DNA from 3 places in the Streptomyces sp. NPDC023573 genome. Region 1 is predicted to be linked to each of the others. Evidence: riboswitches for the same ligand, from Rfam matches in the RefSeq annotation. Region 1 holds a riboswitch; each other region holds the start of a gene.
The links. A riboswitch is a leader RNA that binds a small molecule or an ion and turns the genes downstream of it on or off. The one in region 1 is predicted to bind cyclic di-AMP.

Region 1 (3,266 bases):
GGACAAACACTCCGCCGAGGAGTTCGCCGCCGAGCTGGAGCGCTGCGGCGCCACGCTGGACGCCCACGCGGACCACCCGGGTGTCCGCGTCTCCCTGGAGGTACCGGTCTCCCGGCTGGCCAAGGCCCTCGGCCTGGTCGCGGAGGCGCTGCGGGCCCCGGCCTTCGCGGAGGGCGAGATCGAGCGTCTGGTGGGCAACCGACTCGACGAGATCCCGCACGAGCAGGCCAACCCGGCCCGGCGCGCGGCCAAGCAGCTCTCCAAGGAGCTCTTCCCCGCCACCGCGCGGATGTCGCGCCCCCGCCAGGGCACCGAGGAGACGGTCCGGCGGATCGACGCCGCCGCCGTACGCGCGTTCTACGACGCCCATGTCCGCCCGTCCACGGCGACGGCGGTCGTCGTCGGCGACCTCACCGGCGTGGACCTGGACGCGCTGCTCTCCGAGACCGTCGGTGACTGGTCGGGCAATGCCGGCCAGGCCCGGCCCGTGCCCCCGATCACCGCGGACGACACCGGCCGTGTGGTCATCGTGGACCGTCCCGGAGCCGTGCAGACGCAGCTGCTGATCGGCCGGATCGGCGCCGACCGGCACGACAGCGTGTGGCCCGCCCAGGTCCTCGGCACGTACTGCCTGGGAGGCACTCTGACCTCCCGGCTGGACCGCGTGCTGCGCGAGGAGAAGGGCTACACCTACGGTGTCCGGGCCTTCGGACAGGTGCTGCGCTCGACGGCGCCCGGTTCCTCGTCCGGTGCGGCGGGCGCCGCGATGCTCGCCATCAGCGGCTCCGTCGACACCGAGTCCACCGGGCCCGCGCTGGACGACCTCTGGAAGGTCCTGCGCACCCTGGCGGCCGAGGGGCTCACCGACGCCGAGCGGGAGACCGCCGTGCAGAACCTCGTGGGCGTCGCCCCGCTCAAGTACGAGACGGCGGCCTCCGTCGCGGGCACCCTGGCCGACCAGGTGGAGCAGCACCTCCCGGACGACTACCAGGCGAAGCTGTACGCACGCCTGGCCGACACCGGCACGGTCGAGGCGACCGCCGCCGTGGTCAACGCGTTCCCGGTCGACCGGCTGGTCACCGTCCTGGTCGGGGACGCCGCTCAGATCAAGGAGCCCGTGGAGGCGCTCGGTATCGGTGAGGTGTCGGTCGTCAGCGGCTGACAGAACCGGACATGACGGACCCCGGCGGGTGCACTCCCGCCGGGGTTCTGTCATTTGTCCGTCTTGCGGAGAAGGTAGCGATTCGCCCTGTGGGATGTGCGACAAAAGGCCCTTTCCGTTTGGCGGGGGAAAGGCTCCCGATCTAGCGTCGGCGCGGCTGTCCGCCGGACGATTGCCGCGCCCGCGGCGCCGGACAGCCATCGCCGAGTCCCCGTCAGGCGCGAGCCTGGGGAGCCGGGGACCCACGAAGTCCCTGGGGTGAATCGGATCCCTGAACCTCGTTGAGGCCCAGGGGCCCGTAGGAGACCTTCCTGCTCCGAACCCGTCAGCTAACCCGGTAGGCGAGAAGGAAGGAAAGGACCAGCCCCTCCATGGCGTTCATCCGTGCCACCGGGAAGCACCGTGCCCCGAGCCGCCTGACGCGCAAGAGCGCCAAGGTCGCCGGCGTCGCCGCCCTGGCCACCACCGGCGTACTCGGTGCCACCGCCTCCCCGGCCCTCGCCGCGGACTCCGAGGTCACCGCGGGCAGTACCGGCCTGACACAGACGGTCGCTCTCGACACCACTCTCGCCGCCCAGATCGAGGCTCAGGCGAAGGCTCAGAAGCATCAGGCCGACGTCGCCGCGAAGGCCGCGGCCGAAGCGAAGGCCAAGGCGGAGGCGAAGGCCGAGGCCGAGCGCAAGGCGGAGGCCCGCGCCGAGGAGGCCCGCGAGGAGAAGGCGCGCGCCGCCCGCGCCGCCGAACGTGCCCGGCGGGGCGCCTTCCACCTTCCCGTCGCCGGTTCCCACGTCACCACCGGCTACAAGTCCGGTGGCACGCTCTGGTCCTCCGGCTCCCACTCCGGCGTGGACTTCCAGGCCGCTTCCGGCAGCTCGGTCGTAGCGGTCGGCGCCGGTACGGTCGTCGAGGCCGGCTGGGGCGGCGCCTACGGCAACAACATCGTGCTCAGGATGAAGGACGGCACGTACACCCAGTACGGTCACCTCTCCTCGATCGGCGTCTCCGTCGGCCAGAGCGTCGGCTCCGGCGAGCAGATCGGCCTCTCCGGGTCGACCGGCAACTCCACCGGGCCGCACCTGCACTTCGAGGCACGGACCACCCCCGAGTACGGCTCGGACATGGACCCCGTCGCCTACCTCCGCGCCCACGGCGTCCAGGTCTGATCCCGCTCCGCACCGCGATCTCCCGTCGAAGGCCCCGGCACCCGCCGGGGCCTTCGACGTGTCCCGGTGCCGGACGCGTGCCGAAGCCCCCGCGGAAGTGCTTCCAGGCCAAAAGATATCCATGGATTCCACCCCGCCATCGGAAATTCCGGCCGGTTGCAATAGAGTCACAGAACAGGCGTCGATCGGCCGCGTTTCGCGGGGATTAAGGCGGAGGTTCGGACATGCGCATTCCCGCGCATTCGGTATGCACGGCAATCCGTGACGACATCGTCTCCGGTGTCTTCGAGCGCGGCAGCCGCCTCACCGAAGAGGTGCTCGCGCGTCGCTACGGCGTCTCCCGCGTTCCCGTACGCGAGGCGCTGCGCACCCTGGAGTCCGAAGGCTTCGTCGTCACCCGCCGGCACGCGGGTGCCTGTGTCGCCGAGCCCACCGAGCAGGAGGCGGCCGACCTCCTGGAGATGCGCATGCTCCTGGAGCCCCTCGGGGCCGCACGCGCCGCCCAGCGCCGCACCGAGGCGCATCTCAAGGTGCTCCGCGGCCTGGTCAGGCTGGGCCAGGAGCGGGTGCGCCGGGGTGAGGGGGAGGATCTGCGCTCCCTGGGCGGCTGGTTCCACGAGACGCTGGCGCAGGCATCGGGGAGCCCCGCGCTGATCGCTCTGCTCACCCAGCTACGGCACAAGATCGCCTGGATGTACGCGGTCGAGCAGCCGGTCAGCCCCGCGAACTCATGGGCCGAGCACGGTGCTCTGGTCGACGCCGTGGCCCGCCGCGACCCGGAGCGTGCCAGGGTGCTCGCCACCCAGCACGCCGAGCGGGCGACAGCGGCCCACCGGCTGCGGCGCGCGCCGGGGCACACGCCCGGCCAGACCCGGGTGAGGACTTCGCAACACCCCGTAAACATCGCGGGAGTCCGTCATTAACAATTGCGCCGTATACAA
Region 2 (3,266 bases), on a different contig from region 1:
CCCGCCTGTCCTGCACGGACCGCAGGGACCACAGGTCCAGCACCGGGCAGTCGTAGCGGTCGGCGATGGACCGGACGTGGGCGGTGTACATGGCGATCTTGCCCCGCAGGTGCTTGAGCACGGGGATGCCCCGGGTGTCGAAGCCGGTGGTGACCATGACTGTGCCGACCGCCCGCGTCAGGTCGGCGACCGCACGCTCGAAGCGCTCTGCCACGTCGTCCGGGTCGGAGCCGGGACGGAGGATGTCGTTGCCGCCTGCGCAGAAGCTCACCAGGTCAGGTGCCAGCTGCTTGGCGCGGGGGACCTGTTCCTCGACGATCTGGTCGAGGAGCCGTCCGCGTACGGCGAGATTGGCGTACCGGAAGTTGCCGTGCGTGTCGTCCGCGGGGGCGACCGTCGCGCCGGGGACCGGGAGCTGGTCCGCGAGGAGCACCGCGAGCCGGTCGGCCCAGCCGACGAGCGTCCCGCCGGGGCCGGGGTCTCCGACGCCCTCGGTGAAGCTGTCGCCAATCGCTGCGTACGACCCGATGATGCCTCGTTGTTTGTTTCTCGAATCGTCTGCCACAAGGGCTTATCTTGCACCTTCGATTGTGACCTACGCGACCGTAATAAGGGGTTGACGGGTGGTGAGAAAGACCACCCGGTCAGTTTTTGGTAAAGCCGGAATAAGGAGAGGGGCGGTGCGCACGCGCGCACCGCCCCTCTCCTTCGGCCCTGGGCCGGCAGGTCTCAGATGGAGACGCCGTGCGAGCGCAGGTAGGCGATCGGGTCGACGTCGGAGCCGTAGCTCGGGCCGGTCCGGACCTCGAAGTGGAGGTGCGGGCCGGTGGAGTTGCCGGTGCTGCCGGAGAGGCCGATCTGCTGGCCGCCGGTGACGGTCTGGCCGGCCGAGACCTCGAGCGAGGAGAGGTGGGCGTACTGGGAGTACATGCCGTCGCTGTGCTGGATGACGACCTCGTTGCCGTACGAGCCGCTCCAGCCGGCGGAGACCACGGTGCCAGAGCCGATGGACCGGACGCTGGTGCCGGAGGCCGCCTGGAAGTCGGAGCCGGTGTGGTAGCCGCTGGACCAGCTGGCGCCCGAGGCGCGGTACTGGGTCGTGACGTTGGCGTTCTCGACCGGGGCGGCCCAGCCGGAGCCGGTGCTCTCCTGAGACGCGGAGGAATCGGCGGTCTTCGCCGCCGGAGCGGACGCCTCCTCGGCCGGGGCGGCCTTCTTCTCGGCCGGGGCAACCTTCTTCGGTGCCGACGGGACGGCCTTCTTCGGTGCCGACGGGGCGGACTTGGAGGGCGTGGTCCCGGCGGAGCCGGACGCCTTGGCGCCGAGGGTCAGCTTCATGCCCGGGAGGATCAGGCTGGGGTTCTCGCCGACGACATCGCGGTTGTCCTGGTACAGCTTCTGCCAGCCGCCCTTGATCTTCTGGTCGCCCGCGATCTTCGCCAGGTAGTCACCGGAGACCACCGAGTAGGTCTTCGGGGCGCTCTTCGCGGCGGCCGGGGCGCTGTGCGCGGCGGCGGACTTGGCGGCCGGTGCGGCCTGCTCGGCGGCGTGGGCGCCGGTGGCGCCGATCAGCGGGAGGGCGAGAACGGCGCCGCCGGTCCCTGCGGCGAGGACGCCTCGGGAGATCGGGCCGGTCTTCGTACGACGGTGCTTGCCTTTTGCGGGCATGGGATTTTCCTCTCCGGCGCCTGCGAGGTGAGCTGTCGGGTTCGGACTGGAGATGTCCGGCCGCGCGGTGCGCGACTTCACCCCGAGCCGTACCGGATCCCTCCGGCCGGCGGCTTACCTGGTTCCCCCGCTCCTGCCACACGTGAGTCGGTGCGGATTCCGGGCGGCGGCAGGATTAGGCGTTCCGTCCGGATTGACCGTGACCGTAAGCGAGCCGGGACGTCGCGAACAAGCTGCGGATTCCCGACCGGAATCCGTGCTTCATTTCCGGCACAGAATTCCCGTCACACTCCGTGGATTACGGATCTTGGCTTTCCGCACGGCGTCCGGAATACCCCCCGGAGCCTTCGCCACGCACCGTCACGGATATGATCCCGCTCACCCGCCCCGCCCATCTCCCGCGCAAGCAGGGCATGTTCTGCTAAATGCACCAATACGGACATGACGTAATCGCCGTCCTCCCCTGGAGACCAGGAGCACGGCGACCGGGAAGGTTGCCCGATGCAGCCATGTCGTATCGTCGCGGGCGTGCCCCCGTCGGCGAGCGGCGCCGACGCCCGACACTCCAGGAGCCCTTGTGACGCAGCTGCCAGAGGTCCCGCCGGCCGGCCCCGAGCCGACGGACGTCAGCCTGACCGGTGTCCGCAACTTCCGCGACGTCGGCGGGCTTCCGACCGTCGACGGCGGCACCGTGCGGTACGGCCGCCTCTACCGCAGCGGTCACCTCGCCCACGCCACGGAGGCCGACGCCGCCTTCCTCGCGGGCCTCGGCCTGCACACGGTCTTCGACTTCCGCAACGCGGCGGACCGCAAGCTCGACGGTCTCGACGTGGAGCTGCCCGGCGTCCGGAATGTCAGCATTCCCCTCTCCGACCCGGCGGACGGCGCCGAGTTCTGGCGGCTGGTGCGCGACGGGAACATCCAGCAGCTTCGCTCGATCCTGGCCGACGGCAAGGGGACGGGGCGGATGATCGCCTCGTACCGCTCGATCATCAAGGACCGCACCGCCGAACACAGCCGCGTGCTGCACGCGCTGGCCGAGGACAGCGTGCCGGCGCTGATGCACTGCGCGGCGGGCAAGGACCGGGCGGGCCTGTCGATCGCGGTCTCGCTGCTCGCGGTCGGCGTCGGGAAGGAGGCCATCGAGGCCGACTACCTCAAGTCGAACGACGCGCACCGCCGCTACAAGGTGCGCCGCAGCGACACCTCACCGGTGGGGATGTCCGAAGAGGTGATGGAACTGCTCAACCCACTCTTCGGCGCCCACGCCGAATACCTCGCCGCGGCGTTCGACACCATCGACGAGGTCTGGGGCAGCACGGACCGCTATCTCCTGGAAGGCCTGAAGATCAGCGACGGGACCCGCGCGAAGCTGCGTGAGCGCCTCGTCGAGGGACCGTGACGCCGGCCGTCAGCCTTTCCCTGCCACGGTGAAGAGAAGGAAGAGGAAGGCCGCGATGACGTGCCCGGCCACGAGGTAGGCGAAGAGACGGATCACGACACCGCGGGGCATCCGCCGCTCCTGGGTGTCCTTGCTCTTCGGCCTGCGCGGGGTGAGCGGGTCGTAATACTCCGAATCGGACATGACAGTCCTCTCT
Region 3 (3,266 bases), on a different contig from region 1:
CTTGCCGGTGAGGAAGCCCGAGGCGAGAGCGAAGTAGGGGACGGCGGCGAGACCGGCGGCGGCCGCCGTGTCCTGGAGCGCGCCCTCGTAGGTGTCGCGCGAGACGAGGTTGTAGTGCGGCTGAAGGGCCACGTAGCGGGCGAGGCCCTCTCGCTCGGAGAAGTCCAGGGAGGCCTGGAGCCGCTCGGGGCTGATGTTGGACGCGGCGATCTCCCGGACCGTGCCCGCCTTCACCAGCTGGTCGAGCGCGGTGATGATCTCCTCGACGGGGACGCTCTCGTCGTCGAAGTGCGTGTAGTAGAGGTCGATGTGGTCGGTGCCGAGCCGGCGCAGGGACGCCTCGGCCCCCTCCTTGATCGTGGTGGGTGAGAGCCCCTTGTACGCGGGATGGGCGCCGACCTTCGTGGCGACGACGACGTCGTCGCGGCGGGAGCGGGCCGCCAGCCACTTGCCGATGAGGGTCTCCGACTCGCCGCCCTCGTTGCCCGGGACCCAGGCGGAGTAGGAATCGGCGGTGTCGATGAAGTTGCCACCGGCCGCCACGTACGCGTCGAGAACGGCGAAGGTGCCGTCCTCGTCGGCCGTCCAGCCGAAGACGTTGCCGCCGAGGGCGAGGGGGAAGACCTGAAGGCTCGATGAACCGAGCGGGCGCAGAGAAGTCATACCCGGGGACAACGAGCCGGCTGAGGCGACTATTCCGTTTGCGCCCCGGACGGCGGCCCCGGACAGACCGGCGGCCCTGACGTCGGGGGGTTGTGCGTCAGGGCCGCCGGGGTTCCGGTGCGCCGCGTGCGGCGTCAGCGTCCGATCCGAGTCAGACCGAGAGGCCCTTGCTGCCCAGCCAGCCCATCGGGTCGATGCCGGTGCCGTCCGGGGTGTGGACCTCCAGATGGAGGTGCGGCCCGGTCACGTTGCCGGTGGCGCCGACACGGCCGATGGTCTCGCCGGTGGTGACCTTCTGTCCGGCGGTGACGTCCATCGAGGACTGGTGGCAGTACCAGATCTCCGTGCCGTCATCGAGCTCCAGGACCGTGCGGTAGCCGTACGAGCCGGACCAGCCGGCCGACTTCACGGTGCCGCTGTGCACGGCCTTGACCGGAGTGCCGGTCGGGGCCGCGAAGTCCAGCCCGGTGTGGTGACCGGACGACCACATGGAGCCGGACTGCCCGTAGGTCGAGGTGATGGTGTACGAGGAGGTCGGGATGGCGTAGCTGGCGGCGAGCTTGGCGAGGCGCTCGGCCTCGGCCTTCTTCTTCGCCGCCTCTTCGGCCGCCTTCTTCTTCGCGGCGGCCTTCGCCTCCGCCTCGCTCTGCTGCTTCGCCGCCTCGGCCGCGGCAGCCTCGGCCGCCGCCTGCTCCTGTGCCGCCTTGGCCTCGGCCTCGGCTCCGGCCTGCTGCTGCTCGGCCTGCTGGAGGATGCGCGCGCGGAGCGCCTCTCCCGCGTCGGTGGCGCCCTGCTCGGCCTCGGAGGCGGTGATGCCCGCGCTGGTCAGGGGGGCGGACGCGGCGACCGTCTCGTGGTCCGAGTCGGAGTCACCGGACATGAACGCGCCCACGCCGGGCAGGGACTTGGCGTCGGGGAGATTGTCCGCGATGGAATCGGGAAGAGAAATGGAGACCGGCGGCTTGCTCTGCGCGGTGGCCATGCCACCCGCTCCGACGGCCGCGATGACGCCGACACCGAGGACGGTGGAGCTACGGGCGAGACCGCGCTGCTTGGCTACGCGGTGCCGACCGCGTACGGGACGGATGGACTCCGCGGTGGGGTTCCATTCATCCCAAGTCCTGTCCTCATCACCGAAGCTGTCGGTCCTGAAGGATGACGGGGCCTCGGGGGCAGGCTGATTGGACGCCACGTGGGCGCACTCCTTTCCTTCCTTCTCGCCTACCGGGTTAGCTGACGGGTTCGGAGCAGGAAGGTCTCCTACGGACCCCTTCGTCTCTCGCGAGACACAGGTGTCCGATTCACCCCATGTAGGTGGTTCCCCGGTTCCCTTGCGGAATTCGGCGCTGCGCACGGTGCCGTCTCTTGCGACGGCGGGTACAACCGCGCTGCGTTATCGAACGTTAATAGACACCCGGGTCCGATTCCAAGCTGTTCCCATAGATCGGTCATCGTCCTGGCCTGGACTTTCAGGGGTCAAACGGGCGCAAACGGGCGACTTGAACACCCCTCATCCGGCCAGCACTTTCTGACGGTGCGTCAACTGTTATGCGGAGCGGGGTCCCTCGACTACCGACGGTCGCGACCGGTCATCCACGGTCCCGCCCCACGATCTTCACCGTCGTCCGCCGCTCCTGCTGGCCCCGCGCCGGACGGCCGACCGCGAGGAGCGCCAGGTCGTCCGTCGACCGGCCACCGGTGTGCAGCCGTACGTCATCGGTGAGCGCGGACAGCAGCTCCTCGGGCCCCGGGAAGAGCCGGCCGCGCAGCCGGGCCGCCGGGTCGTAGAAGACCCCCTTCGCGTCCCGCGCCTCGGAGAGCCCGTCGGTGAACGCCAGGAACATCGACCCGTCCGGCAGCGTCCACTCGTCCGCCCGGTCCGGCCACGCGTCCAGCCCCATCCCGAGCGGCAGCGCGGGCGCCTTCGGCGCCAGCACGTCGAGCGTCCCGTCCGCGTGGAGGACGATCGGCTCGGGGTGTCCGCGGTTGACGATCCGCAGGAGATCGGCGCCTGACGGGATCTCCGCGACGACGGCGGTGACGAACCCCTCCATGGAGTCGAGCCCGCCCCGTCGCGAGCCCTCACGCGCCAGCGCCCGCTCCAGCCGCTGGACGACCCCCTCCAGCGACCTCTCCTGCTCGGCGGCCTCCCGGAACGCCCCGATCACGACGGCCACCGCGGCCACCGCGTCCAGCCCCTTGCCCCGTACGTCCCCGAGGACCAGACGCACCCCGTACGGCGTGTCCGCGACGGCGAAGAGGTCGCCGCCGACGAACTCGTCCGCCTGGGCAGCCTCGTACCGCGCCGCGACCTGCAGCCCGCCGATCCGGTCCTCGGGCGTCGGGAGCACCGCGCGCATCGCGGTCTCCGCGATGACCCTCGCCGAGGCCAGCTGGTCGTTCCTGCGGCGCACGACGCGGTTGATGACGAGGGAGAGCGCGGCGACCGTGACCAGGGTGAGCAGGTCGGTGAGCGGCACGACGTCACCGAGCGCACCGTCCGAGATCCGGATGGCGAGCACCACGAGGATCGCGGTCACGCCGACCCGGACCGTGCCGGCCGGCGAGAAGAACGGAGCGGCGATCAGCGGGGCGGCGGCGAA

Region 2: it holds a riboswitch for cyclic di-AMP, as region 1 does, so the genes downstream of both, ACZ32T_RS34080 (M23 family metallopeptidase) here and ACZ32T_RS30440 (M23 family metallopeptidase) in region 1, are expected to answer to the same signal.
Region 3: it holds a riboswitch for cyclic di-AMP, as region 1 does, so the genes downstream of both, ACZ32T_RS35110 (M23 family metallopeptidase) here and ACZ32T_RS30440 (M23 family metallopeptidase) in region 1, are expected to answer to the same signal.

Annotation. Positions count from the first base shown of each region.
Region 1 covers NZ_JBVHKB010000011.1:194,164-197,429, reverse strand. The annotation lists gene ACZ32T_RS30445 (M16 family metallopeptidase) at 1-1,162, shown strand, start outside; cyclic di-AMP (ydaO/yuaA leader) riboswitch at 1,354-1,520, shown strand; gene ACZ32T_RS30440 (M23 family metallopeptidase) at 1,534-2,325, shown strand; gene ACZ32T_RS30435 (GntR family transcriptional regulator) at 2,550-3,248, shown strand.
Region 2 covers NZ_JBVHKB010000016.1:17,101-20,366, forward strand. The annotation lists gene ACZ32T_RS34075 (SGNH/GDSL hydrolase family protein) at 1-565, opposite strand, end outside; gene ACZ32T_RS34080 (M23 family metallopeptidase) at 730-1,668, opposite strand; cyclic di-AMP (ydaO/yuaA leader) riboswitch at 1,671-1,831, opposite strand; gene ACZ32T_RS34085 (tyrosine-protein phosphatase) at 2,246-3,070, shown strand; gene ACZ32T_RS34090 (DUF6126 family protein) at 3,080-3,253, opposite strand.
Region 3 covers NZ_JBVHKB010000018.1:18,478-21,743, forward strand. The annotation lists gene ACZ32T_RS35105 (aldo/keto reductase) at 1-663, opposite strand, end outside; gene ACZ32T_RS35110 (M23 family metallopeptidase) at 815-1,855, opposite strand; cyclic di-AMP (ydaO/yuaA leader) riboswitch at 1,867-2,019, opposite strand; gene ACZ32T_RS35115 (PP2C family protein-serine/threonine phosphatase) at 2,253-3,266, opposite strand, start outside.